DNA from 2 places in the Bradyrhizobium sp. SZCCHNR1017 genome. Region 2 is predicted to be linked to the other one. Evidence: predicted binding sites of a transcription regulator. Region 2 holds the regulator's gene; the other holds the start of a gene.

Region 1 (12,281 bases), 130 kb from region 2:
GCAACAAAAAGGCCGGCTTGCGCCGGCCTTTGGAACTTTCGGTTGTCGAACGATCAATCAGTATTTGGCGACGACCGGACCGCCGAAGCGGTAGTTCAGGCGCGCCGTGAACAGGTCGACGTCCTGCTTGATGGTGTCGGTCTGGGTGAACACCGCACCGCGGAACGGGACGTTCGTGTTGCCCATGAACAGGTGGTCGTACTCGAAGCCCACCGACCAGCCCGGCGAGAAGGCGTATTCGACGCCAGCGCCGACGGACGCGCCCCACTTGTGCACGGTCGTGGTAGCCAGCACGGTGTTGATCACGCCGGAAAAGATCTCGTACTTGGTGTCGGTGACGGCCGCGCCGCCCTTGGCGTAGAGCAGGACATTGTCGAAGGAATAGCCGATCTGGCCGGTGAACAGGCCGAAGGCGCTGAGCTTGGTGCGGTTGCGATCGGGCGCGAACACCGGGCTGACGTTGTTGCCGGTGAGGTCGGCCCAGTTGCCCTGCGCCTCGAGGCCGAACACGACCGAGCCCATCTGCCAGCGATAGCCGAACTGACCGCCGATCGTGCCGCCGGTGGCGTTATGGCAGCCCTCGGCTGGGCCATTCACGAGCGTCCAGCAATTGCGGCTCGTTCCGTAGCCGCCGTTGATGCCAAGGTAGAAGCCGCTCCAGTCGTTGATGGCAACCATCATCGGCGGCGCCTTGGTGTACGGGCGGGCCGCCATGTCGGCCGCCGACGCGGATGTGGCGGATGCGATGCCGACGAGCGCCGTCGTGATCACAAGCAACTTCTTCATCAAATTCTCCCCCGGGAGGTTGGAATGACAAGCGATGGGCAAGTCATACACAGGGCATCCCGGAGAGGCTGTAACGCGCCCGCCACAGAAATGAAAAAGCGTTATAAATCATATATTTAGCACGAAAAAGCCGCGACGCTGCCGGGCTGTTGACACGAAAAAGGCCGGCGCGACGGCCGGCCTTTCCGAATGCGTGCGAGCGGTGACTTTCTTCAGTAGCGGGTGCCCATCGGCGCTCCGAAACGATAGTTCACCCGGACGGTCGCCATGTCGATGTCCTGCTTGATGGTGTCGACGCGCGACAGCACGGTTGCGGTGGCCGGGAAGGTGATGTCGCGCGAGCCCATGAACAGGTGATCGTACTCGACGGCGACCGACCAGTTCGGTGCGAAGCCGAACTCGACGCCGGTGCCGACGGTGCTGCCCCAGCGGGTCTCACTGGCGGAATCCAGCAGCGTGCCGACCGGGAAGGGCGCGGCCGCATTCGCCGTGCCGGTGTATTTGTTGTGGGTGACGGCGGCACCGCCCTTCACGTACCAGAGCACGTTGCCCCAGGCGTAGCCGACCTGGCCGGTGAACAGGCCGATCGCATCGGTCTTGGTGGTGTTGGTGATGCCCGCGGCCAGCGCAGCCGTGCTCGCATTGGACGACTTCAGGTCGGTCCAGTCGCCCTGGGCCTCGACGCCGAACACCCAGCTCGCCGCTTGCCAGCGATAGCCGACCTGGCCGCCGACCAGGCCGCTCGAGGCGTTGTGGCAGCCTTCGGACTGGGTCGGCACCACCGGCACGCCGCCGACGCGATTGAGCGTCCAGCAATTGTGGCTCCAGTCGGCGCCGCCATTGACGCCGAGGTAGAATCCGGCCCAGTTCGGCAGCGGCGTGACATAGGCCGGCGGCGGCGCCTTGCTGTAAGGGCGCGTCGCGAAGTCGGCCGCTGAGGCCGGCGCCAGCCCCAGCGCCGCGGCGCTGGCGGTCAAGATCAAGGTCGTCTTCTGCATTCGTCTCTCCCCAGTCCCAATACACCACGCTCCGGATCCCTCCGATCCGGGCCCACGCGAAGGTGGCCTGTGGCTGGTTGTAAGGGAGACTGCTTTCCAAACTCGTGACCGGGACGAGCCGCGTGGCGGGATGTGCCGATCGTGCTTAAGCGCGGGTAAAGACGGCGACTGCCAGTGCCGACGGGGGAGCTGTGTCACAGCGTGAGTGACGACAGGCCGGGCAAGCGCCGCCGCGTGAGATCCCGAGTGTCAGCCCTCGAGGGTCAGTGCTTGGAAACGACGGGACCGCCCCAGCGATAGTTCACGCGGACCGTCGCCATGTCGACGTCCTGGCCGACCGCATCGGTCCGGCCCGCAGCTCCAAGGGGAACACCCGAGAAGCCGAGGGTGCGGTTGCCCATGAACAGGTGCTCGTATTCGGCTGCGACCGACCAGTTCTTGGCGAAGCCGACCTCGACACCAGTCCCGACCGCAGCCCCCCAGCGCGTGGCGCTGGACTGGTCGAGCACCACACCCGTGGCCGTGGAGAGGCCGTTGTACTTCTCACCCGCGACCGCGGCGCCACCCTTCACGTACCAGAGCACGTTGTTCCAGGAATAGCCGATCTGGCCGCTGAACACGCCGATGCCGTTGATCTTGGTCTGGTTGGTCACGGCCGGGGCGAACTGGCTGGTGTTGCTGCCCTTGAGGTTGGCCCAGTTGCCTTGACCTTCGATGCCGAACACCCAGCCGCCAGCCTGCCAGCGATAGCCGATCTGGCCGCCCGCCAGCGCGCCGGTCGCATCATGGCAGCCTTCCGCGTTGGTTGCGGCCACGCCGGCAAAGCTGACCTTGTTGGTCCAGCAGGTGCGGGCCGCTGCGCCGCCGGCATTCAGGCCGATATAGAAGCCACTCCAATCATAGATCGTCGTGATCATCGCAGGCGCTTTGGTGAAGGTGCGCGCGGGCAGATCGGCAGCGATGGCCGGCGCAATCCCCAGCGCCAGCGAAGTTGTCGCCCCCAGCAACAGCCTTCTCATCGCATTCCCCAAACCACGTCCGACGCCCGCACGCACGCTCTCACCAACGCCCACCCGCCGGACGTTGATAGCTCCTTCCGCCGTAAAAAGCCGTCACCCAAAGGACACAACGGCTCGGCAAGTGCCGGTTCTGGCACACAAAAAAGGCCGGCGCGAGGCCGGCCTTTCGACATATTCGCTTTTTGCGTGCAATCAGTAGCGCGACACGATCGGGCCGCCGAAGTGATAGGAGACGCCCGCCTTGACGGTGTGCACGGTGTCGCTCCACTCGGAGCGGTTGGTCGGAACCGCGCTGTACTGAATCGAGCTCTTGCCGAAGTCGAGATAGTTGTATTCGACCTTGGCCGACCAGTTCGGCGCGAACATGTACTCGGCGCCGGCACCGATCGTCCAGCCCCAGCGCCAGTTGTTCTGAGCGAAGCTATTGGCCGCGCCACCATTGAGCGCCGCGTCGTAGCGGTGCTGGAGATCGCCGACGGCAGCGCCGCCGCTGACAAAGAACAGCGCCGGACCCGCAGCCCAGCCGAGGCGGCCCTTGATGTCGCCGAAGCCGCGCAGCCTAGTGAAGTAGGTATCGCCGAGACCGGCGTTGACGACGCCCGACCGGCCGTTGATGTCGGCCCAGTGATAGTCGCCCTCGAGACCGAACACGATGTTGTCGACCTGCCAGTTGTAGCCGACCACACCGCCGACGAAGCCGCCGCTGGTGTCATAGTTCTGGGTGCCGGCAAAGATCGCCGTATTCGGCGCCCCGAAGAAGGTCTCGTTGCTGCGGCCCCAGCCGCCGCCGCCCTGCAGGCCGAGGTAGAAGCCGGCCCAGGTCGGAAGCGGCGCCGGCGCCATCACCGGGGCCTTCGTGTACGGGCGGGCGGCGAGATCGGCGGCTCCCGCCGGCGTCAGCGCCCCCAAAACCATCAAGCTGACAGCTCCGAGAAAAATTCGTTTCATCCCAAGTCTCCCGCGTTGGGCGTCTCCAAAATGGTCCCCGGAGACGCTCGTCTGTGAAGTTGGTGCGACCACGCTTGCGGCCCCAATCCATCCTCAAATATACGCGATTCAACCCTGGATACCGTCTCCCAAAAGCCACAGCCGAGGAGGAAGTGAGGCCGGCTAACTTAATGAAAGTTAATCCCTTTTTCGTGAATAAGGGAACTTTTTCCGGGTTCCATTGCGAGAACTTGCGGTTCCATCGAGTTCCGTGGAACTCGACGCACGGTTGTAGACATATGCGCGCGAACAAAACTGGAACAATGGCCTTCCGCCTGCTATATGTGGATAAGCAATGGACAGGGCGGGTGGACCGCGCGGCAACCGTATAGGGTCCGCCGCGAGAGGAAGGGTTAGCCACCGGACGCCGTGAGGCCGGTGTGGACGGCCGGTCCGATGATCGAGAACCGCGGGAGAGTGGTGATGGCGGGTAGTGTGAACAAGGTGATTCTGGTCGGCAATCTCGGCAAGGACCCCGAGATCCGGCGCACGCAGGATGGGCGGCCGATCGCCAATCTGAGCATTGCGACGTCGGAAACGTGGCGCGACAAGGCGACAGGCGAGCGCAAGGAAAAGACCGAGTGGCACCGCGTGGTGATCTTCAACGAAGGTCTTTGCAAGGTCGCCGAGCAGTATTTGAAGAAGGGCGCCAAGGTTTACATCGAGGGCGCGCTGCAGACCCGCAAATGGACCGATCAGAGCGGTGTCGAGAAGTACTCGACCGAGGTCGTGCTGCAGGGCTTCAACTCCACCCTGACGATGCTCGATGGCCGGGGCGGCGGTGGCGGCAGCTTCTCCGATGACATGGGTGGCGGTGATTTCGGCAGCAGCGGTCCGTCGATGGCGCCGCCGCGCCGCGCGGTTGCTTCGGCGGGCGGTGGCGGACGCAACAGCGACATGGACGACGACATTCCGTTCTGAAATTCAGGGCGCGCCTTGGTGTGAAGGAGAAGGCGCGATCTCGGTGAAGCTGTGGGGTGTACGCGCCGCCGGCGGCGCGTCGCCTCCAGGTGGTTTCGGGCGCTCACGATGGGAGTGCCCGGTGATGTGGGAGAGGGGTTCTACCGCCCTGTTGTCGCCATCAGGTGCGGGGGATAGCGTTCTCCCTCAACCTTGATCGCAACTGCGGCCTGCTCCATCTGGGCGAGATCGTCCGCAGTGAGCTCGACGTCGGCGGCCTTGAGATTCTCGTCGAGGCGATGGAGCTTGGTCGTGCCCGGAATGGGAACGATCCACGGCTTTTGCGCGAGCAGCCAGGCGAGCGCGATCTGGGCCGGCGTGGATGCCTTGCGTTCGGCGATCTGCTTGAGGAGATCGACCAGCGCCTGGTTGGCCTTCATCGCCGCGGGCGTGAAGCGCGGCAGGGTGCTGCGGAAGTCGTTGTCGGCCAGCGTGGTCGTCTCGTTCATCGCGCCGGTCAGAAAGCCTTTTCCCAGGGGACTATAGGGCACCAGGCCGATGCCGAGCTCCTCGCATGCCTGAATGATGCCGTTGCTCTCGGGACCTCGGGTCCACAGCGAATACTCGTTCTGGAGCACGGCAACGGACTGGACGGCATGCGCGCGCCGTACGGTCTGGGCGCTGGGCTCGGACAGGCCGAAGTGCCTGACCTTGCCTTGCCCGATGAGATCCTTGACCGCGCCGGCGACGTCCTCGATCGGCACGTCCGGATCGACGCGGTGCTGATAGAACAGATCGATGCGATCGGTCTTGAGCCGCTTCAGGGATGCCTCCGCGACCGCGCGAATGCGCTCGGGGCGGCTGTTCATCCCTGATGACCGGCCGGTCGCCGGGTCGATCGCAAAGCCGAACTTGGTGGCGATGACCACCTTGTCCCGAACGGGAGCCAGGGCGTCGCCGACCAGCTCCTCATTCGTGAACGGTCCATAGATTTCGGCGGTGTCGAAAAATGTCACGCCGCGATCGAAGGCGGCGCGGATAAGGTTGACCGCGTCGTCCTTCTCGAGCGCGTGACCGTAGCCGAAGTTCAGGCCCATGCAGCCGAAGCCGATGGCCGACACTTCGAGGCCGCTCTTGCCCAGGGTTCTCTTCTTCATCCGGTTCTCCTGTCCGTCCCGGTCAACGCCGGCATCACGCGTCGTCAACCTTGCCGTCCGGGCTGAACCTAAGGCTGTGACCGCGATAACATTAGAGGCTAGAATGCGCATACTTTTATGAAATGGAATCATGAATGCTGCGCGAGAACCTGAACGACGTCCTTGGTTTCCTCGCTGTCGCCCGGGAGGGAAGCTTCACGCGGGCGGCTGCCAGGCTCGGCGTCAGCCAGTCGGCGCTCAGCCATGCCCTTCGCAATCTGGAGGCCCGGCTCGGCGTGCGGCTGCTGGCGCGCACGACGCGCAGCGTCGCCCCGACGGCCGCCGGTGAACGTCTGCTGCGGAGCATCGGACCCCGGTTCGATGAGATCGAAACGGAACTGGCGGGGTTGAGGGAATTGCGCGACAGGCCCGCCGGCACGATCCGGATCACGGCGGGAGAGCATGCCGCGGACTCCGTGCTCTGGCCGGCGCTGAAAAAGCTGCTTCCGCTGTATCCCGACATCAAGGTCGAGGTCGTGACCGACTATGGACTGACCGATATCGTCGCCGAGAGATTCGATGCGGGTGTCCGCCTCGGCGAGCAGGTCGCCAAGGACATGATCGCCGTCAGGATCGGGCCGGACCTGCGCATGGCCGTGGTCGGCTCACCGGCCTATTTCGCCGTGCGGTCGCGGCCAAGGAAGCCGCAGGATCTCACGGACCACAATTGCATCAACATCCGACTTCCGACCCTGGGCGGGATCTATGCGTGGGAGTTCGAAAAGCGTGGACGCGCGCTGAAGGTGCGCGTGGACGGGCAACTGGTGTTCAACAACATCGCGATGCGCATGAACGCGGTGCGCGCCGGGCTCGGGCTCGCTTATCTGCCCGAGGATCAGGTCCGGGACGACCTTGCGCGAGGCAAGCTCGTTCGCGTCCTGGAAGACTGGTGCGCGCCGTTTGCCGGCTATCATCTGTATTTTCCCAGCCGCCGGCAGCCCACATCCGCGTTCACGGTGCTGGTCGACGCGCTGCGCTATCGCACATGACGAGCCCGGTTCGCGAGATCGTTTCGCCGGACAAACGGATTTTGCTGAAGAATCAACGGCTCTCGCGCGCCGCTGGCAGTCTCTCTGCAACTGCGGCGCTGAGGCGGGAAAACAAGTGCGGCGGCACGGCTGAAGTCCAGTCCGCGGGGGGGCGTCCGGGGCACCGTCGGTCGCAGCGTAAGACCTCGTTAAGTCGCTGGAAATGCGGCCAAAAAATCCGTCTTGCCGGTGCGTCAAGGGGTGGCCTGCCGTGACGCGATGCGCTATATGATTCCAAGCGATTTTCGCGTGTCAAAACCGACCGGTATCCCCTTTGTCCGATAAAGAAGATGAGAAGCCCGGCGAGCCGGGCGGACCTTCCGACATTCGTCCCGTCTCCATCCTCGATGAGATGAAGCGCTCCTACCTCGATTACGCGATGAGCGTGATCGTGTCGCGAGCGCTGCCCGATGCGCGCGACGGCCTGAAGCCGGTGCATCGGCGCATCCTCTATTCGATGTACGAGCAGGGGCACACGCCCGACAAGAAATACGTCAAGTCCGCGCGCGTGGTCGGTGACGTCATCGGTAAATACCATCCGCATGGCGACCAGTCGATCTACGACGCCATGGTGCGCATGGCGCAGGACTTCTCGATGCGCGTGCCGCTGATCGACGGCCAGGGCAATTTCGGCTCCGTCGACGGCGATCCGCCGGCCGCCTACCGATACACCGAAGCGAAGCTCGCCAAGTCGGCGATCCCGCTGCTCGACGACATCGACAAGGACACCGTCGACTTCCAGCCGAACTACGACAATTCGGACAAGGAACCGTCGGTTCTTCCGGCCAAATATCCGAACCTGCTGGTCAATGGCGCCGGCGGCATCGCGGTCGGCATGGCCACCAACATCCCGCCGCACAATCTCGGCGAGGTGATCGATGCCTGCATCGCGCTGATCGACAATCCGGCGCTCACGATCGACGAGCTCATCAACATCATTCCGGGGCCGGATTTCCCGACCGGCGGCATCATTCTTGGACGCGCCGGCGTCCGCTCGGCCTATCATCTGGGCCGCGGCTCGATCATGATGCGCGGCAAGGTGACGATCGACACGATCCGCAAGGATCGCGAGGCGATCATCATCTCCGAGATTCCCTACCAGGTGAACAAGGCCACGATGGTCGAGCGCATCGCCGAATTGGTGCGCGAGAAGAAGGTCGAAGGCGTTGCCGACCTGCGCGACGAGAGCGACCGCGACGGCTACCGCGTCGTCGTCGAGCTGAAGCGCGACGCCGTGCCGGACGTCGTGCTCAACCAGCTCTACAAGTTCACGCCGCTGCAGACGAGCTTCGCCGCCAACATGCTGGCGCTCGACGGCGGCCGCCCGCAGACGATGACGTTGAAAGACCTGCTGACGATCTTCGTCGCGTTCCGCGAGCGTGTCGTCACGCGCAGGACCAAGTTCCTGCTCAACAAGGCGCGCGACCGCGCCCACATCCTGGTCGGCCTCGCCGTGGCCGTGGCCAATATCGACGAGGTCATCCGGGTCATCAGGACCTCGCCCGATCCTGCGACCGCGCGCGAGGCGTTGATGTCGCGCGACTGGCCGGCGCGCGACGTCGAGGCCATCATCACGCTGATCGACGATCCGCGCCATCGCCTCGCCGAGGACGGCACCATCCGGCTGTCGTTCGAGCAGGCCAAGGCGATTCTCGACCTGCGTCTGCAGCGCCTGACCGCGCTCGGCCGTGAAGAGATTTCCGACGAGCTCGACAAGCTCAAGGTCGAGATCAACGACTATCTCGACATCCTGCGCTCGCGGGCGCGGGTGCAGGGGATCATCAAGGACGAGCTCGCCGCGATCAAGGCGGAGTTCGGCACGCCGCGCCGCACCGTGATCGCCGAGCAGGAAGGCGAGGTCGAGGACGAGGACCTGATCCAGCGCGAGGACATGGTCGTGACCGTGTCGCATGCCGGCTACACCAAGCGCGTGCCGCTGTCGGCCTATCGGGCGCAGCGCCGCGGCGGCAAGGGCCGCTCGGGCATGCAGACCCGCGAGGAGGATTTCGTCAGCCGGCTGTTCGTGGCCTCCACGCACACGCCGGTGCTGTTCTTCTCGTCGCGCGGCCAGGTCTACAAGGAGAAGGTCTGGCGGCTGCCGATCGCGGCGCCCAACGGGCGCGGCAAGGCGCTGATCAACATCCTGCCGCTGGAGCAGGGCGAGCGCATCACCACGATCATGCCGCTGCCGGAGGATGAATCCTCCTGGGCCAATCTCGACGTGATGTTCGCCACCACCGGCGGCAACGTCCGCCGCAACAAGCTGTCGGATTTCGTCGACGTGCGCCGCTCCGGCATCATCGCGATGAAGCTCGACGAGGGCGAGGAGATCGTCAACGTGCAGATCTGCACCGAGCGTGACGACGTGCTGCTCACGGCGTCGGGCGGGCAGTGCATCCGATTCCCCGTCACCGACGTGCGCGTCTTCACCGGGCGGACCTCGATGGGCGTGCGCGGCATCGCGCTCGCCGGCGGCGACAAGGTGATTTCGCTGTCGATCCTGCGCCATGTCGAAACGACCTCGGACGAGCGTACGGCGTACTTGAAGATGCGCCGGGCGATGTCGGGCGATGCTGCCACCGAGGAGCCGGTCGAGACCGAGGGCGAGGAGGCGGCCGCTGGCGCGATCCAGCTGTCGCAGGAACGCTATGTCGAGATGTCGGCGCAGGAGCAGGTGGTGCTGACCGTCTCGGTCAACGGCTACGGCAAGCGCACCTCGTCCTACGAGTACCGCACCACCGGCCGCGGCGGCAAAGGCATCGTCGCGATGTCCGTCAACAACCGCAACGGCAAGCTCGTCGCCTCATTCCCGGTCGAGGATGGCGATCAGATCATGCTGGTGACGGACAAGGGGCAGTTGATCCGTTGCCCCGTCGACGGCATCCGCATCGCGGGACGCTCGACCCAGGGCGTCATCGTGTTCGACACCGCCGATGATGAGCATGTCGTGTCGGTGGAGCATATCGGCGAGGAGGCCGAGAACGGCAACGGGGCCAGCGAGCCGGCGAATGGCGAATAGGGAGCAGCGAATAGGGACGAATCAGGTTTCGGGCTATTCGCTCTCTCCTCACTGCGTCCGGTCGACTTCAATGATCCGCGCCTCACGAATGGTCCCCCGGGTTCCGGCGCTGCGCAGGCAGCCCGCTTCGAAGTTCGGCCAGGCCTGCTGCGAGCAGTCGCGGCCGATCGGTCGAATGTCCAGGCGGTCCGCCTTGGCGAGCGGACGCGGCACGCTGGCTTCGACCTGAGGAGCGAAGCCGGGCAGGAGGGTGATGCCGGCAGCCACCAAGCCGGCCGCTGCGACTGCAGATAGCGCTTTGATCATGACGGTCCCCTGTCCGGGCCGTTCGGCCCGTTGTTCGTTAAGGATTTGATAATCAGTTCGGGTTTCGAGACGTCTTCGCGGAACGGGCGAATTGGTTTCGTCTCGGCGCGAGCGTGTTTCGTGTCCCGAGTTCCGATGAAACAATCGCGGTAGCCGACCACAGTTCCGGCTCCCCGGTGTCGCAACCCATTTCATTGCGGTGCGGTCTCTCGGCCGCTCTTTGCCCATCACAGCCACGCCAGCGGGCCTGACGGCGGCTTGCCGGCCTGTTCCGGGCGGTATAGGACGGGCGCATGCAACGCATTGCGCTCTATCCGGGCTCGTTCGATCCCGTCACCAACGGCCATCTCGATGTGGTCCGGCAGGCCGTTCATCTCTGCGATCGCCTGATCGTCGCGGTCGGCGTGCATCACGGCAAGAAGCCGCTGTTCTCGACCGAGGAGCGGCTGGCGATGGCGCAAGAGATCTTCGGTCCCGTCGCAGCCGCGGCGGGCTGCGGCTTCGAGGCTTCGACCTACGACAATCTGACCGTCACCGCCGCGCAAGAGGCCGGTGCGATCATGATGATCCGGGGCCTGCGCGACGGCACCGATTTCGACTACGAGATGCAGTTGGCCGGCATGAACCAGACCATGGCACCGCAGGTCCAGACGGTGTTCGTTCCAGCCTCGGTGGGTGTCCGTCCGATCGCGGCCACGCTGGTTCGCCAGATCGCCGCCATGGGCGGCGAGATCTCGCATTTCGTGCCGCCGTCGGTGGCCGAAAGTCTCAAGGCCAAGTTCAAGTGATCCTTCGGGCACCGGCCGCTTCCGGCGGTGCCTTCCTCTCCTCATCGTCTCATGTCATCGGAGTTGCCATGATCCGCGCTCTCGCTTTCGTCTTTGCTCTCGTGTTCGCGTTGCCGGCGCTGGCCCAGTCGCTGCCTGCCGGCCTCGACAAGCAGAATGCCCTGGTCATCGACACCACCAAGGGCCGCATCATCATCAAGCTGCGCACCGATCTGGCGCCACAGCATGCCGAGCGACTGAAGACGCTGGCGCGCGAGGGCTTCTACAACAACGTGCCGTTCCACCGCGTCATGGACGGCTTCATGGCGCAGACCGGCGACGGCCAGAACTTCAATGGCACCGGCGGCTCGAAGTACCCGAACCTGAAGCAGGAGTTTTCGAGCACGCCGTTCAAGCGCGGCACCGTGGGCATGGCGCGCCGGGGCGACAGCGTCGATTCTGCCAACTCGCAGTTCTTCATCTGCTTCGGCGATGCGTCCTTCCTCAACGGCCAATACACCGTGATCGGCGAGGTCGTGCAGGGCATGGACGTCGTCGACAAGCTCAAGAAGGCGCCTCCGGGCTCGTCGGGCGGTGCCGTCACCGATCCGGACAAGATGGTGAAGGTTCAGGTCGCCTCGGACATCAAGTAGGCAGGCAGAGCGGGGGCATGCCCGGGTCTCGCGCCCGGGTTCCCCCGGGCCTTAAGGAACCTTTTGCCACGTCGCGGAGGCATGGCGATTCTGCCGCCCCGTCACATCGACAGGGCCGGTGGCTTCAGCTTTAAGCGCATTGGGTCTATTCTGGGCCAGCATCGCGGGCCTCGTCGTGCTCGGATTGCCGTCAGTAGGGGTGACGGCCGCACATGGGAAGGCGCCGCGACATTTCAGACCCAGGATTTGCTTTGTCCTGACCCCCGTCAATTCTACAAAACCGAGAGACCAGAATGGCTGTGACCGAAAATACCTTGATCCTCGAGACCACTCAGGGGCCCGTCGCGATCGAGATGCGTCCCGATCTCGCGCCCGGCCATGTCGCGCGCATCAAGGAGCTCGTCCGCGAGGGCTTCTACGACGGCATCGTCTTCCACCGCGTCATCGACGGCTTCATGGCGCAGACCGGCTGCCCGCAGGGCACTGGCACCGGCGGCTCCGGCAAGAAGCTGAAGGCCGAGTTCAACGCCGAGCCGCATGTTCGTGGCACCGCCTCGATGGCGCGTGCGGCCAATCCTGATTCTGGCGACAGCCAGTTCTTCATCTGCTTCGACGACGCCCG
Region 2 (12,281 bases):
TGGCGAAGCTCTACGGGCCGCGGTTTGGGCTGGCGCTCTGTCCCGCGCCGTTGAAGCTGCGGCTGCCGGCCGTCTCGATGGTCTGGCCGCTGCAGCTCGATCGTGATGCAGCATCGGTCTGGCTGCGGAACATGGTGGCGGACATCCTGCACACGACCGAGCGCGCCGCCTGTCGCGCGGCTGCGGGATAGCATTCAAAATGAACTCTCTGCATCACGTCTGCTCCGGCCGCGCGCGGCTCGCCGCCGAGGTTGCCGGCCAGGGAGACCCTGTCGTCTTCCTGCACGCCGCAGTGTTCGACCGCTCCATGTGGCGCGCGCAGATCGAGGGCGTCGCGGCAACGCATATGGCGATCGCCTATGACCGGCGCGGATTTGGTGAGACGGTCGCCTATGAGGAAGCTCATTCTCCGGTCGAGGACCTGCTCGCCGTCGTCGACGCGTTCGCGCCGGGGCGGCCGGCGACGCTGATTGCCTGCTCGCAAGGAGGCCGCATCGCGCTCGACTTCGCGCTTCGCCATCCGTCACGTATGGCATCGCTGGTGCTGATCGCACCTTCGATCAGCGGCGCGCCGGAGCCGGTCTATCCACCGGAGATCAAGGCGCTAACGGCGTCGTTGGCCGCTGCCGAGGCCGCACAGGATTGGGATCGGGTCAGCGCTATCAAGGCGCATCTGTGGGTCGACGGTCCCTTGCAGCGCGAGGGACGCATCTCCGGCGAGCCGCGCGAGACGTTCCTGAAGAAGAACGCCGCCGCACTCCGCGCGCCGCCAACCGGCGCGACTCTCGATATGGCACCAGCCTTCCCGCGCCTCGCGGAGATCGTCGCGCCATCGCTCGTCATCTGGGGGGACTTGGACTTTCCTCACATCCAGCAGCGAAGCAGGCTGCTCGCCGCAACAATGCCGAACGGGTCAGGACATGAGCTGGCCGGAACGGCGCACCTGCCGAGCCTGGAACGTCCGCAGGAGGTCATGCGGTTGATTGCAGACTTTCTCGCGCGATCGTGAGGCAGCGGCCCGGAAACGGCCCACAGCAGACGGTCAGAACGCAGGGAGCGGCCTAGGCCCTTGGCCGCGCCGTGCGCGTTCGGTTAGAAGGCGATTCATTCGATCTGCCGTCTCCGTCCGAAGGAACTCTCATGGCCCTGATGCCGGTGTCTGATGCGTTGTCCGCGGTGCTCGCCGGCGCCGAGCCGCTGGCCGAGGAGCAGGTCGGGCTGGACGAGGCGTTTCACCGCATCCTGGCGCGGGACATCGCGGCGCTGCGGACGCAGCCGCCCGAGGCGATGTCGGCAATGGACGGCTATGCCGTGCGCGCGGCGGACGCCGCCCAGGCCAAGGCGCGGCTGAAGGTCATCGGCGAGGTTGCGGCAGGGCGGCCGTTCGATCGCGTGGTTGGACCCGGCGAGGCGGCGCGGATCTTCACCGGTGGCGTTGTTCCGGAGGGCGCGGACGCGGTGGTGATCCAGGAGGACACGATCGCCGAAGACGGCCACGTCGTGATCACCGAGGCCGCGATCAAGGGCCGGCATATCCGGCCGGCGGGCGTCGACTTTCACCAGGGCATGGTGCTGCTGAAGTCCGGGCGCCGGCTCAGCGACCGCGACCTGTCGCTGGCGGCCAGCATGAATCATCCGGCGCTGCCGGTGCGGCGCCGGCCGAAGGTGGCGCTGCTCGCCACCGGCGACGAGCTGGTGATGCCGGGCTCGACGCCCGGCCCGGGCCAGATCGTCTATTCCAACGGCTACGCCTTGCGGGCGCTGGTGCGCAACGAGGGCGGGACCCCGATCGATCTGGGCATCGCCGCGGATACGATGGAGGCGACGATCGCCGGCATCCGCCGGGCCCGCGAGGCCAAGGCCGACATCTTGATCACGACCGGCGGCGCCTCGGTCGGCGATCACGACCTGGTCAAGCAGGCGCTCGAAGCCGAGGGCGTCGAGATGGCGTTCTGGAAGATCGCGATGCGGCCGGGCAAGCCGATGATGCACGGACGGCTCGGCGGCATGAGGGTGATCGGACTGCCCGGCAATCCGGTGTCGTCCTATGTCTGCGCCATCCTGTTCCTGGTGCCGCTGATTCGGCGGCTGCTCGGCCGCGACGAGGCCGTGATGCCGCGCGAGACCGCCCTGCTCGGCCGCGAGCTCGGGCCGAACGATTCGCGCGAGGACTATCTGCGGGCGCGGCTCGAAGAGCGCGCCGACGGCACGCTGGTCGCCACCCCGGTGAGCCAGCAGGATTCGTCGCTGCTCGGCAATCTCGCGCTCTCGCAGGCGGTGGTGATCCGGCCGGCGTTTGCGCCGAAGGCGCCTGCGGGCAGCCCGTGCGAGATCCTGCGCCTGCCGAACTGAGCCGCTTCCCCGGTAAAGCCCGGTCTGTTCATCATATTTTTAGGATTGCGGAACACACATCGAACATATAGTGTCCGTTCATGATTTGTTTTTAGTATGTTGCGGGCGACGCGATGACGGTCCGACTCCAGGGCGCTCTCAGCCGGTTTGTGCGCGAGGCGCAGCTCCTGGACTCGGACGACAACAAACCGGGGACCAGGTCGAGATGCTGACGCGCAAACAGTACGAACTTCTGCGGTTCATCAACGAGCGGCTCAAGGAAGCCGGCGTGCCGCCGTCCTTCGACGAGATGAAGGATGCGCTCGATCTGCGCTCGAAGTCCGGCATTCATCGCCTGATCACGGCGCTCGAGGAGCGCGGCTTCATCCGCCGGCTGCCGAACCGCGCCCGCGCGATCGAGGTGATCAAGCTGCCCGAGCTGTCACAGGCCGCCAACAACCGCCGCGGCTTCACCCCGTCGGTGATCGAGGGCAATCTCGGCAAGGTGCGCACCAGCACTCCCGCGCTGGACGATGGCGAGCGCCCGGTCGCAGTGCCGGTGATGGGCCGCATCGCCGCCGGTACTCCGATCGAGGCGCTACAGACGCGCAGCCACACCATCAGCGTGCCTGCCGACATGCTCGGCAACGGCGATCACTACGCACTCGAGGTGCGCGGCGACTCCATGGTCGATGCCGGCATCCTCGACGGCGACATGGCGCTGATCCAGCGCAACGAGACCGCCGACACCGGCGACATCGTGGTGGCGCTGATCGACGATGAGGAAGCGACGTTGAAGCGCTTCCGCCGACGCGGCGCATCGATCGCGCTGGAGCCGGCCAACACCGCCTACGAGGTACGCATCCTGCCGCCGAACCGGGTGAAGATCCAAGGCAAGCTGGTCGGGCTGTACCGCAAGTACTGATCGCGAATGGGATCGGTCGATGGGCGGCGGGCGCACGCGCTTTCGCCGCCGATCGGAGGCTGCCCAGCAAAATACGTCACGCGCGAATGCACCTCATGATGTGCAGCGCGGCATGCTCAAACGCTTGTGATCGGCCGCGGGCACACGCGATGCAGATCAGCGCAGAATTGCCGCGAAGCGCGCGCTAACATCACCATCGATGTCCACTCTGATAGAGGCCTGCGCCTGTCCGGGGGGAGCGTGGGTCGGCTATCTCTCAACGAGGAGCGATCCGATGTGTGACTACAGCCTCCATGCGGTTGCGTCCCGTCCCGCCAAGGTCGGCGAGACGTTGATCTCGATGACCTTCCGTGGCACCGCCACCCGCGGCTTCGCGCTGGAGAGCGAGCCGACCGTCGCAGTCTGCATGCTGCCCGGCACCGAGTTGGCCTTCGCCGAGGACGTCCGCTACGACAGCCGCTGGCTCTGGACCCGGACGATCCGCGAGCGCGTCGCAAAGTTCAACAGCATCGAGACTCACATTCCCGATCGCCATCACGACGCGATCGAATTCGCCGATGGCCGCCACGTGCTGGTGACCCAGCTCTGCGAGGGCCAGCGCGTCACCGTGCTGCAATTGCCGGTCAGCAAGCAGCCGGCGGAGCGACGCCCGGACATCGCCGAGGACGTGCCGCCTTCGCAGGCCACACCGATTCGCCGCATCAGCATCACCTGAGGGGTCTCCGCATCGGCATTTCTCTCGGTCGTGAGCGAGCTTTCGACCGTGGGAGATTTGGGTTCTGCAAGCGCAAAGTCCTCTCGGGCGAACCTCACGCCCCGGCATCGCATCGGATAGGAACGACATCCCTCGGCCGGCATGATGTGCCGGGGGAGCCTGCCGCCGTGGTCAACAAGATCGATTGGAACAAGGCCGGCCGGATCACCGAGCCCGACTGCTACATGCTTGAGTTCGGATGGCTGGCGGTCACGGCTGACGACATCGCCATCTGGCAACGCTATCCGCGCGCTGCGTTCACGCTGGCCGAAAGCCCCTCGCTGTTCGATGGACTTGGCAACATGGACCTGGCGACACCGAGTATCATCTCGGCACGTTCGAGCTGCCCGGCACTCAGTCTTCTTCGCCCTGCTCCGTCTCCGGCGGCGTCGCGTCCTGAGGCCGCACGGCCGGCGCGCGCGGCGTCAGCGTCGTGTCGAACTCGCCGGCCTCGGCGGGCGCCGGCCACCATGGGCGGTCAGTGCCGCCGGCGCGCGCCGGCGTGACGGCGAAGCTCCTGCCCTGCCGCACCAGCATCAAGGCGCCCTGCTGCCGCAACCGCTCGCGATCGATGACGGCCGCCGCGCAGGATGACGGCGCGGCGCGCGCGGTGACGATGAGCGCGGCACGGGCGCAATCATCGGCGAGCGCCTCGGCGCGCAGGGTCAGGGCGGCGAATCGGCCGTCGGCCATTGCGACCACGCAGCCCGCCTCGTCGCAGGAGACGCCATCGGTGAGCGATGAATCCGCCGGCAGCCGGGCATCGGCGTCGGCCGCGAGCCACTCCTTGGTGGCGAACACGTCCTTGCCGATGCGCATCGCATGCAGACGCCCGTCACGGCCGCGCACCGCCACCGCGCGCCCATCGCCGGCGATCAGCACGTCGGGCAGCGGCGTCGCGGCGGCCCACACGGTGGCCACCACGAGCCCCACGGCGCCCGACCAGCGCAGCGGTGTGCGCAGCAGGCCGATCAGGATGACACCGAGGCTGGCCAGGATCAGTGGACCGATGCCGAAGGCCGGGATGCGCCCGACCGCGCCGGGCAGCGCCGCCACCCAGCGCGTCACCGCGATCATCCAGTCGATGCCGAGGCCCATCAGCGTCCACCAGGGACCGTCGAGCCCGAACGGCGCCGCCACGAGGCCCATCAGGCCGGCCGGCATCACCAGCGCCGAGACGACCGGCATCGCTGCGAGATTGGCGAGCACGCCATAGGGCGTGACGCGATGGAAATGGAAGGCGGCATAGGGCGTGGTGGCGAGCCCCGCGATCAGCGAGGCCAGCAACAGCATCGCAAGCTCGCGGCCGCCCCACAGCGCGATGCGCTGGGTGGCCGAGCTGTCCGGCGTCGCGAACAGTCTGGGCAGGCCGAACTGCACCAGCGCGACCAGGCCGAGCGTTGCCGCGAACGACATCTGGAAGCTCGGATGCACGAGCGCTTCCGGGGCCGCCACCAGCACGATCATCGCCGCGACCGCGAGCGTGCGGAAGGTGACGGCGCGGCGGTCGACCATGACCGCGATCAGCACGACGGCCGTCATGAAGAACGACCTTTGGGTCGCGACCTCCGCGCCTGAGAGCAACAGATAGAACGCCGCCGCGACCAGCGCCGCGGCCGCCGCCCATTTCTTGATCGGATGGCTGATGGTGAGGCCGGGGATCAGCGCCAGCAGCGCGCGCACGGCGAAGAACACGACGCCGGCGACGACCGCCATGTGATAGCCGGAGATCGACAGCACATGGCCGAGACCGGAGACGAACATCGCGTCGTTGACATCGGGCGTGATGGCGTCGCGCCGGCCGGTCAGCAGCGCGGTGGCGATGGCGCGCTCGTCGCCCGACAGGCGGCCGCGGATGCGTGCGTCGATCGCATCGCGCAGACCCTGCATGGCCGCCGCATAGCCCAGGCCGAAGCCGGCGGCCTGCGGCGGCGTCGCCGTCGTGATCGCGCCCATCACGAAGCCGGAGGCGCCGATGCCCTGGAAGAACATGTCGCGCGCGAAGTCGTAGGATCCCGGCCGCACCGGGGCCATCGGCGGCAGCAGCCGCGCCTTGAGCTGCACGAAGCTGCCGACCTCGGGCGCCGCGCCCTTGCGCACCGCGAGCCTGACACGCGCGATGGTGACGGCGTTGCGCGGGCTCTCCATCGACGTCACCCGCAGCACGATGCGGTCGCTGCGCTCGCGGATGTCGCGCGCCTCGACGAAGCCGGACAGCGCCACCGAATACAACGGCCGCGCCAGCACCGGATGCGCGACGCGCGCGGTCTTGACGGTCGCCGCGGCGAAGCCGCACGCCGCCGCCACGATCATCACGGCAACCGGAAACAGCCGATGCCGCCGCATCATGATGGCGACGATGCCGAGCAGCGCCGCGGTGGTGGCGGCAATCCAGAGCACGGGCTCGTGATCGGCGGTGAAGTACAGCGCGATGCCGACCCCGAACGCCACCGGCACCCAGGGTAGCAGCCGGCCCGCCCCGGCCTCCTCGGCCGCCCAGCTCTTCAGGCGGGCGGCGAACGCCGACGACGCACCGGACCCGATCGCGGGCCAGCCGCCGGCCAGCGCGCCGCGCGGCGGCCAGACATCGGCCATCACGCCCGCGATCCCGCGACGCCCTCCCGGCGGCCTGACCGGCTCCGCCATTGCCCCCACACCACCCGTTACCCGACGGGCGGAAAGGCTACCGGAAGCTGCGCGAGCGCGCCTAGCAGAACGGAACGGGAATCCTGGAAATCTGCACGGCCGCTGCGGGGGAACTTTTTGCGCCGCACGTGCTTTTCAGGGGATGGACGCCCACGACCCTGAAGACCCCTTCGCCGACCTCGCGCTCGAGAAGGCGATCCACCTGCGCTGGACTCTCCGGGACATCAAGGCCCACCGGCTGACGCTGTCCCCTGTCGCCGACGAAGATCTTTCGCTGCTCACCGAGCGCGGCCTCGTCGAACTCACCGATGGCGTGCCGACGCTGACCGAGGCCGGGCAGGACGCGATCAGCTGAGCCACACGCGTCCCGCGGTCCCCGCTTGCCTCACCCCTTCGCGACTTCCTTGGCGAAGGTGTCGCGCAGGCCGATGGTGCGGTTGAACACGAGCTTGTCGGGCGTCGAATCCGGATCGCGCACGAAGTAGCCCTGGCGCTCGAACTGCATCGGCGCGTCGGAATTGCTCGCGGCGATCGCCGGCTCGATGCGCGCGTCGGTCAGGACCTCGAGCGAGCTGGGATTGAGATCGGCAGTGAAGTCGGCCGCATTGGGGCTCGGATTGGCGAACAGCTGGTTGTAGAGGCGGATCTCGGCTGTCAGCGACTGTGCAGCGGGCAGCCAGTGCATCGTCGCCTTGACCTTGCGTCCATCCGGCGCGTTGCCGCCCTTGGTCGCCGGATCATAGGTACAGCGCAGCTCGACGATCTCGCCGGCGTCGTTCTTGATGACGTCGCGGCACTTGATGAAATAGGCGTAGCGCAGCCGCACCTCGTTGCCCGGCGACAGCCGGAAGAACTTCTTCGGCGGGTTCTCCATGAAGTCGTCCTGCTCGATATACAGCTCGCGGCCGAACGCGATCCTGCGCGTGCCGGCTGCGGGATCGTCGGGATGGTTGATCGCCTCGAGCTCCTCGACCTGGCCTTCCGGATAGTTCTCGATCACCACCTTCAGCGGCCGCAGCACCGCCATCCGGCGCAGCGCCGTGCGATTCAGCTCCTCGCGGATGCAGAATTCGAGCATGCCGACGTCGACGATGCTGTTCGCCTTGGCGATGCCGATGCGCTTGATGAACTCGCGCACCGCCGCCGGCGGCACGCCGCGCCGCTTCAGGCCGGCGATGGTCGGCATGCGTGGATCGTTCCAGCCGGCGACATGGCCGTCCTGCACCAGCCGCGTCAGCACGCGCTTGGATAGCAGAGTATAGGTGAGATTGAGGCGCGCGAACTCGTACTGGTGCGGATGCGACGGCACCGGCAGCTTGTCCAGGAACCAGTCGTAGAGGGGACGGTGATCCTCGAACTCGAGCGTGCAGATCGAGTGCGTCACGCCCTCGATCGCGTCGGACTGCCCGTGCGCGTAGTCATAGCTCGGATAGATCTTCCAGGCGTCGCCGGTGCGCGGGTGGTGGGCGTGCAGGATCCGGTACAGCACGGGGTCGCGCAGGTTGATGTTGCCGGCGGCCATGTCGATCTTGGCGCGCAGCACGCGCGCGCCGTTCGGGAATTCGCCGGCCTTCATGCGCCGGAACAGGTCGAGATTCTCCTCGACCGAACGGTCGCGGAACGGGCTGTTCCTGCCGGGCTCGGTGAGCGTGCCGCGCGACAGCCGAATGTCTTCCTGAGACTGGTCGTCGACATAGGCCAAGCCGGCCTTGATCAGGCCCTCGGCCCAGTCGTAGAGGCGTTCGAAGTAATCCGAGGCGAAGAACAGGTTGTCGCCCCAGTCATAGCCGAGCCAGCGCACGTCGGCCTGGATGGAATCGATATATTCCTGCTCTTCCTTGGTCGGATTGGTGTCGTCGAAGCGCAGATTGCAGCGACCGCCGAATTCCTGGGCAATGCCGAAGTTGAGGCCGATCGACTTGGCATGGCCGATATGCAGGTAGCCGTTCGGCTCCGGCGGGAACCGGGTGACGACCGTCTTGTGCCTGCCGCTGTCGAGATCGGCCTGGACGATGTCGCGGATGAAGTCGCGCCCTGCCTCTGCCGTCGCCGCCGTGTCTGTCGTCGTGGTCATCAAGAATATCCTGCTCCGGAATTTGGCAGCCTATCTGCCAAATCCGCTTCCCCCAAGGAAGGCTTTAGTTATGCGATAGGCCTGCTATACACCCCCCGCCCTCTTGAGCCCCTGCCTGGATTTCGTGCTGCCGCCCATGACCACCCCGATCGTCACGCGCTTTGCCCCCTCCCCGACCGGCTTTCTCCACATCGGAGGCGCCCGGACGGCCCTGTTCAACTGGCTGTATGCGCGCGGCCGCGGCGGCAAGATGCTGCTCAGGATCGAGGACACCGACCGCGAGCGCTCGACCAGTGCGGCGATCGATGCCATCCTCGACGGCCTGAAATGGCTCGAGCTCGATTGGGACGGCGAGGTCATCTACCAATATAGCCGCGCCGCGCGCCATCGCGAGGTCGCCGAGCAAATGCTCGCCAGCGGCATGGCGTATCGCTGCTATGCCACCGCCGAGGAGCTGGCCGCGATGCGCGAGAAGGCGCGCGCGGAAGGCCGCACCCGGCTCTACGACGGCATGTGGCGCGACCGCGATCCCAAGGAGGCGCCCGAAGGCGTCAAGCCGACGATCCGGCTGCGCGCGCCGCTGACCGGCGAGACCGTGATCGAGGATCAGGTCCAGGGCCGCGTGGTCTGGCAGAACGAGAACCTCGACGACCTCGTGCTGCTGCGAGGCGATGGCAATCCGACCTACATGCTGGCGGTCGTCGTCGACGACCACGACATGGGCGTCACCCACGTCATCCGCGGCGACGACCATCTGATCAACGCCGCGCGCCAGAAGCAGATCTACGATGCGCTCGGCTGGACGGTGCCGTCGATGTCGCACATCCCGCTGATTCACGGGCCCGACGGCTCGAAGCTGTCGAAGCGCCACGGCGCGCTCGGCGTCGACGCCTACCGTGCGATGGGATATCTGCCGTCGGCACTGCGCAATTATCTGGTGCGGCTCGGCTGGAGCCATGGCGACCAGGAGATCTTCTCGACCGAGGAGATGATCAAGGCGTTCGACCTGCCGGCGATCGGCCGCTCGGCGGCGCGGTTCGACTTTGCCAAGCTGGAAAATCTCAACGGCCACTACATCCGCCACAGCGACGATGCGGCGCTGGTGCGCCAGTTCGAGGACGTGCTGAATTACGTGCCGAACGGCGCGGCTCTCAAGGCCAAGCTCAACGACGCCACGCGCGCGCAGCTCACTCTGGCGATGCCGAGCCTGAAGGAGCGCGCCAAGACGCTTTTGGAGCTGATCGACGGCGCCGCCTTCATCTTTGCCGACCGGCCGCTTCCGATCGACGCCAAGGCCGCGGCCCTGCTGACGCCGGACAGCCGCGCCCTGATCGGCCGGCTGCGTGACGCGCTGGCCGCTGTCGCGTCCTGGAGCGGACCGGCCACAGAAGCCGCGCTGCGTGCGTTTGCTGAAGCCAACAATCTCAAGCTGGGCGCGGTGGCGCAGCCGCTCCGCGCGGCGCTCACCGGCCGAACCACCTCACCCGGTATTTTCGACGTTCTGGCGATCCTGGGGCGTGATGAATCCTTGGGCCGTCTGGAGGACCAGACCACCTCATAAGGTCTCATGGCCCCCCATCTTGCAGCGCACAGGGCAATACGATACGCATTTGCGCGGCACCCACTGGTTTTCCCGGCTCGAACATCCTTCACACGTTGCGGCGGGCTCGTTGACGGATGTTAGGGCCGAAGGACACTAGTAAGTATAAGATTCCAGTACGGTTTCGGATTTGACCGAATGTCAAAGCCACCGCACTAGATAAAGTCCACCCGCCCTGCCATCTCTCAAAAAGAACAAGGGCCAAGCCTAACGATCTCATCGGGGACAAACGATGGACGCAAAATCCGCAAGCAAGACCGCGACCCTCACCGTCGGCAACAAGAATTTCGATCTTCCGATCCTGAGCGGCACCGTGGGTCCCGACGTCATCGACATCGGCAAGCTCTACGCCCAGACCGGGATGTTCACCTATGACCCCGGCTTCACCTCGACCGGCAGCTGCCAGTCCAAGATCACCTATATCGACGGCGATGCCGGCGTCCTGGAATACCGCGGATATCCGATCGAGCAGCTCGCCGAGAAGGGCGACTTCCTGGAGACCTGCTATCTGCTGCTGTACGGGGAGCTTCCCACCAAGGCCCAGAAGCAGGATTTCGACTATCGCGTGACCCACCACACGATGGTGCACGAGCAGATGTCGCGCTTCTTCCACGGCTTCCGCCGCGACGCGCATCCGATGGCGGTCATGGTCGCTTCGGTCGGCGCGCTCGCCGCGTTCTACCACGACTCCACCGACATCAACGATCCGAAGCAGCGCATGATCGCGTCGATGCGGATGATCGCGAAGATTCCGACCCTGGCGGCGATGGCCTACAAATACACCATCGGCCAGCCTTTCGTTTATCCGAAGAACTCGCTCTCGTTCGCCGAGAACTTCCTGCACATGTGCTTCGCGGTGCCGTGCGAGGAGTACAAGCCGAACCCGGTTCTCGCCGACGCGCTCGACAAGATCTTCATCCTGCACGCCGATCACGAGCAGAACGCCTCGACCTCGACGGTGCGCATCGCCGGCTCCTCGGGCGCCAACCCGTTCGCGTGCATCGCCGCCGGCATCGCCTGCCTGTGGGGTCCGGCGCATGGCGGCGCCAACGAGGCGGCACTGAACATGCTGGCCGAGATCGGCACCGTCGACAAGATTCCGGACTTCATCGCCAAGGTGAAGGACAAGAACAGCGACGTGCGCCTGATGGGCTTCGGCCATCGCGTCTACAAGAACTACGACCCGCGCGCCAAGATCATGCAGAAGATGTGTCACGCGGTGCTCAAGGAGACGGGCCACGCCGACGATCAGATGCTCAAGGTCGCGATGGAGCTCGAGAAGATCGCGCTCAGCGATCAGTACTTCATCGAGCGCAAGCTCTATCCGAACGTCGACTTCTACTCGGGCATCACCCTGAAGGCGATGGGCTTCCCGGTGTCGATGTTCACCGTGCTGTTCGCCGTCGCCCGCACCGTCGGCTGGATCAGCCAGTGGAGCGAGATGATCGAGGATCCGCAACAGAAGATCGGCCGTCCGCGCCAGCTCTACACCGGCGTCGCGACGCGCGACTATGTCGAGATGGACAAGCGCGGCTGAGCGCAGCGCAACTCCGCTTTCGAACGGCGCCGTCGATCCCGACGGCGCCGTTTCGTTTGTGAGGTCGCACCTTTCTGACTCGCGGCATCGGCCGGGAGTGCATCAGGCCAGCGCCTCGAGATGAGACCTGAGCTGCTCGGCCCCGTATGGCTTGGCAAGGAAGCGCGCGCCGGACGGCAATTCCGAAGGGGTCACCTGACCTGACGTCACCAGGAGCGCGACCGGAGGCCAGCGGTCCCTGATGACGGCGACCAGCCGCAGGCCATCCATCGACCCCGGCATTTGGACGTCCGTGAAGACCACCGATATGCGGTCACATCGTTCGAGAAGCGAAATGGCCTGATCGGCGTCAGCTGCCTCGATGACTTCGAAACCGAGGTCTCTGATCATGTCGACAGCGTTGGCGCGGATCAG

The links. The regulator LexA, encoded in region 2, represses DNA repair genes until DNA is damaged. The targets are predictions, from matches to a motif close to TGTTCNNNNTGTGTTCNG.
Region 1: QW863_RS03410 (single-stranded DNA-binding protein) is a predicted target of LexA. The motif match lies at 4,036-4,053, and genes of this name have one in related genera.

What each region holds. Positions count from the first base shown of each region.
Region 1 covers NZ_JAUHIR010000001.1:726,340-738,620, reverse strand. Annotated here, with positions in the region: gene QW863_RS03430 (outer membrane protein) at 58-786, opposite strand; gene QW863_RS03425 (outer membrane protein) at 999-1,784, opposite strand; gene QW863_RS03420 (outer membrane protein) at 2,048-2,803, opposite strand; gene QW863_RS03415 (outer membrane protein) at 2,996-3,751, opposite strand; gene QW863_RS03410 (single-stranded DNA-binding protein) at 4,214-4,711, shown strand; gene QW863_RS03405 (aldo/keto reductase) at 4,852-5,847, opposite strand; gene QW863_RS03400 (LysR family transcriptional regulator) at 5,982-6,875, shown strand; gene gyrA (DNA gyrase subunit A) at 7,189-9,933, shown strand; gene QW863_RS03390 (hypothetical protein) at 9,982-10,239, opposite strand; gene coaD (pantetheine-phosphate adenylyltransferase) at 10,533-11,027, shown strand; gene QW863_RS03380 (peptidylprolyl isomerase) at 11,096-11,659, shown strand; gene QW863_RS03375 (peptidylprolyl isomerase) at 11,953-12,281, shown strand, end outside.
Region 2 covers NZ_JAUHIR010000001.1:855,930-868,210, forward strand. Annotated here, with positions in the region: gene QW863_RS03995 (LysR family transcriptional regulator) at 1-191, shown strand, start outside; gene QW863_RS04000 (alpha/beta hydrolase) at 200-1,009, shown strand; gene glp (gephyrin-like molybdotransferase Glp) at 1,141-2,352, shown strand; gene lexA (transcriptional repressor LexA) at 2,558-3,256, shown strand; gene QW863_RS04015 (hypothetical protein) at 3,531-3,971, shown strand; gene QW863_RS04020 (ComEC/Rec2 family competence protein) at 4,365-6,656, opposite strand; gene QW863_RS04025 (hypothetical protein) at 6,799-7,011, shown strand; gene QW863_RS04030 (glutamine--tRNA ligase/YqeY domain fusion protein) at 7,042-8,730, opposite strand; gene gltX (glutamate--tRNA ligase) at 8,867-10,291, shown strand; gene gltA (citrate synthase) at 10,563-11,867, shown strand; gene QW863_RS04045 (response regulator) at 11,970-12,281, opposite strand, start outside.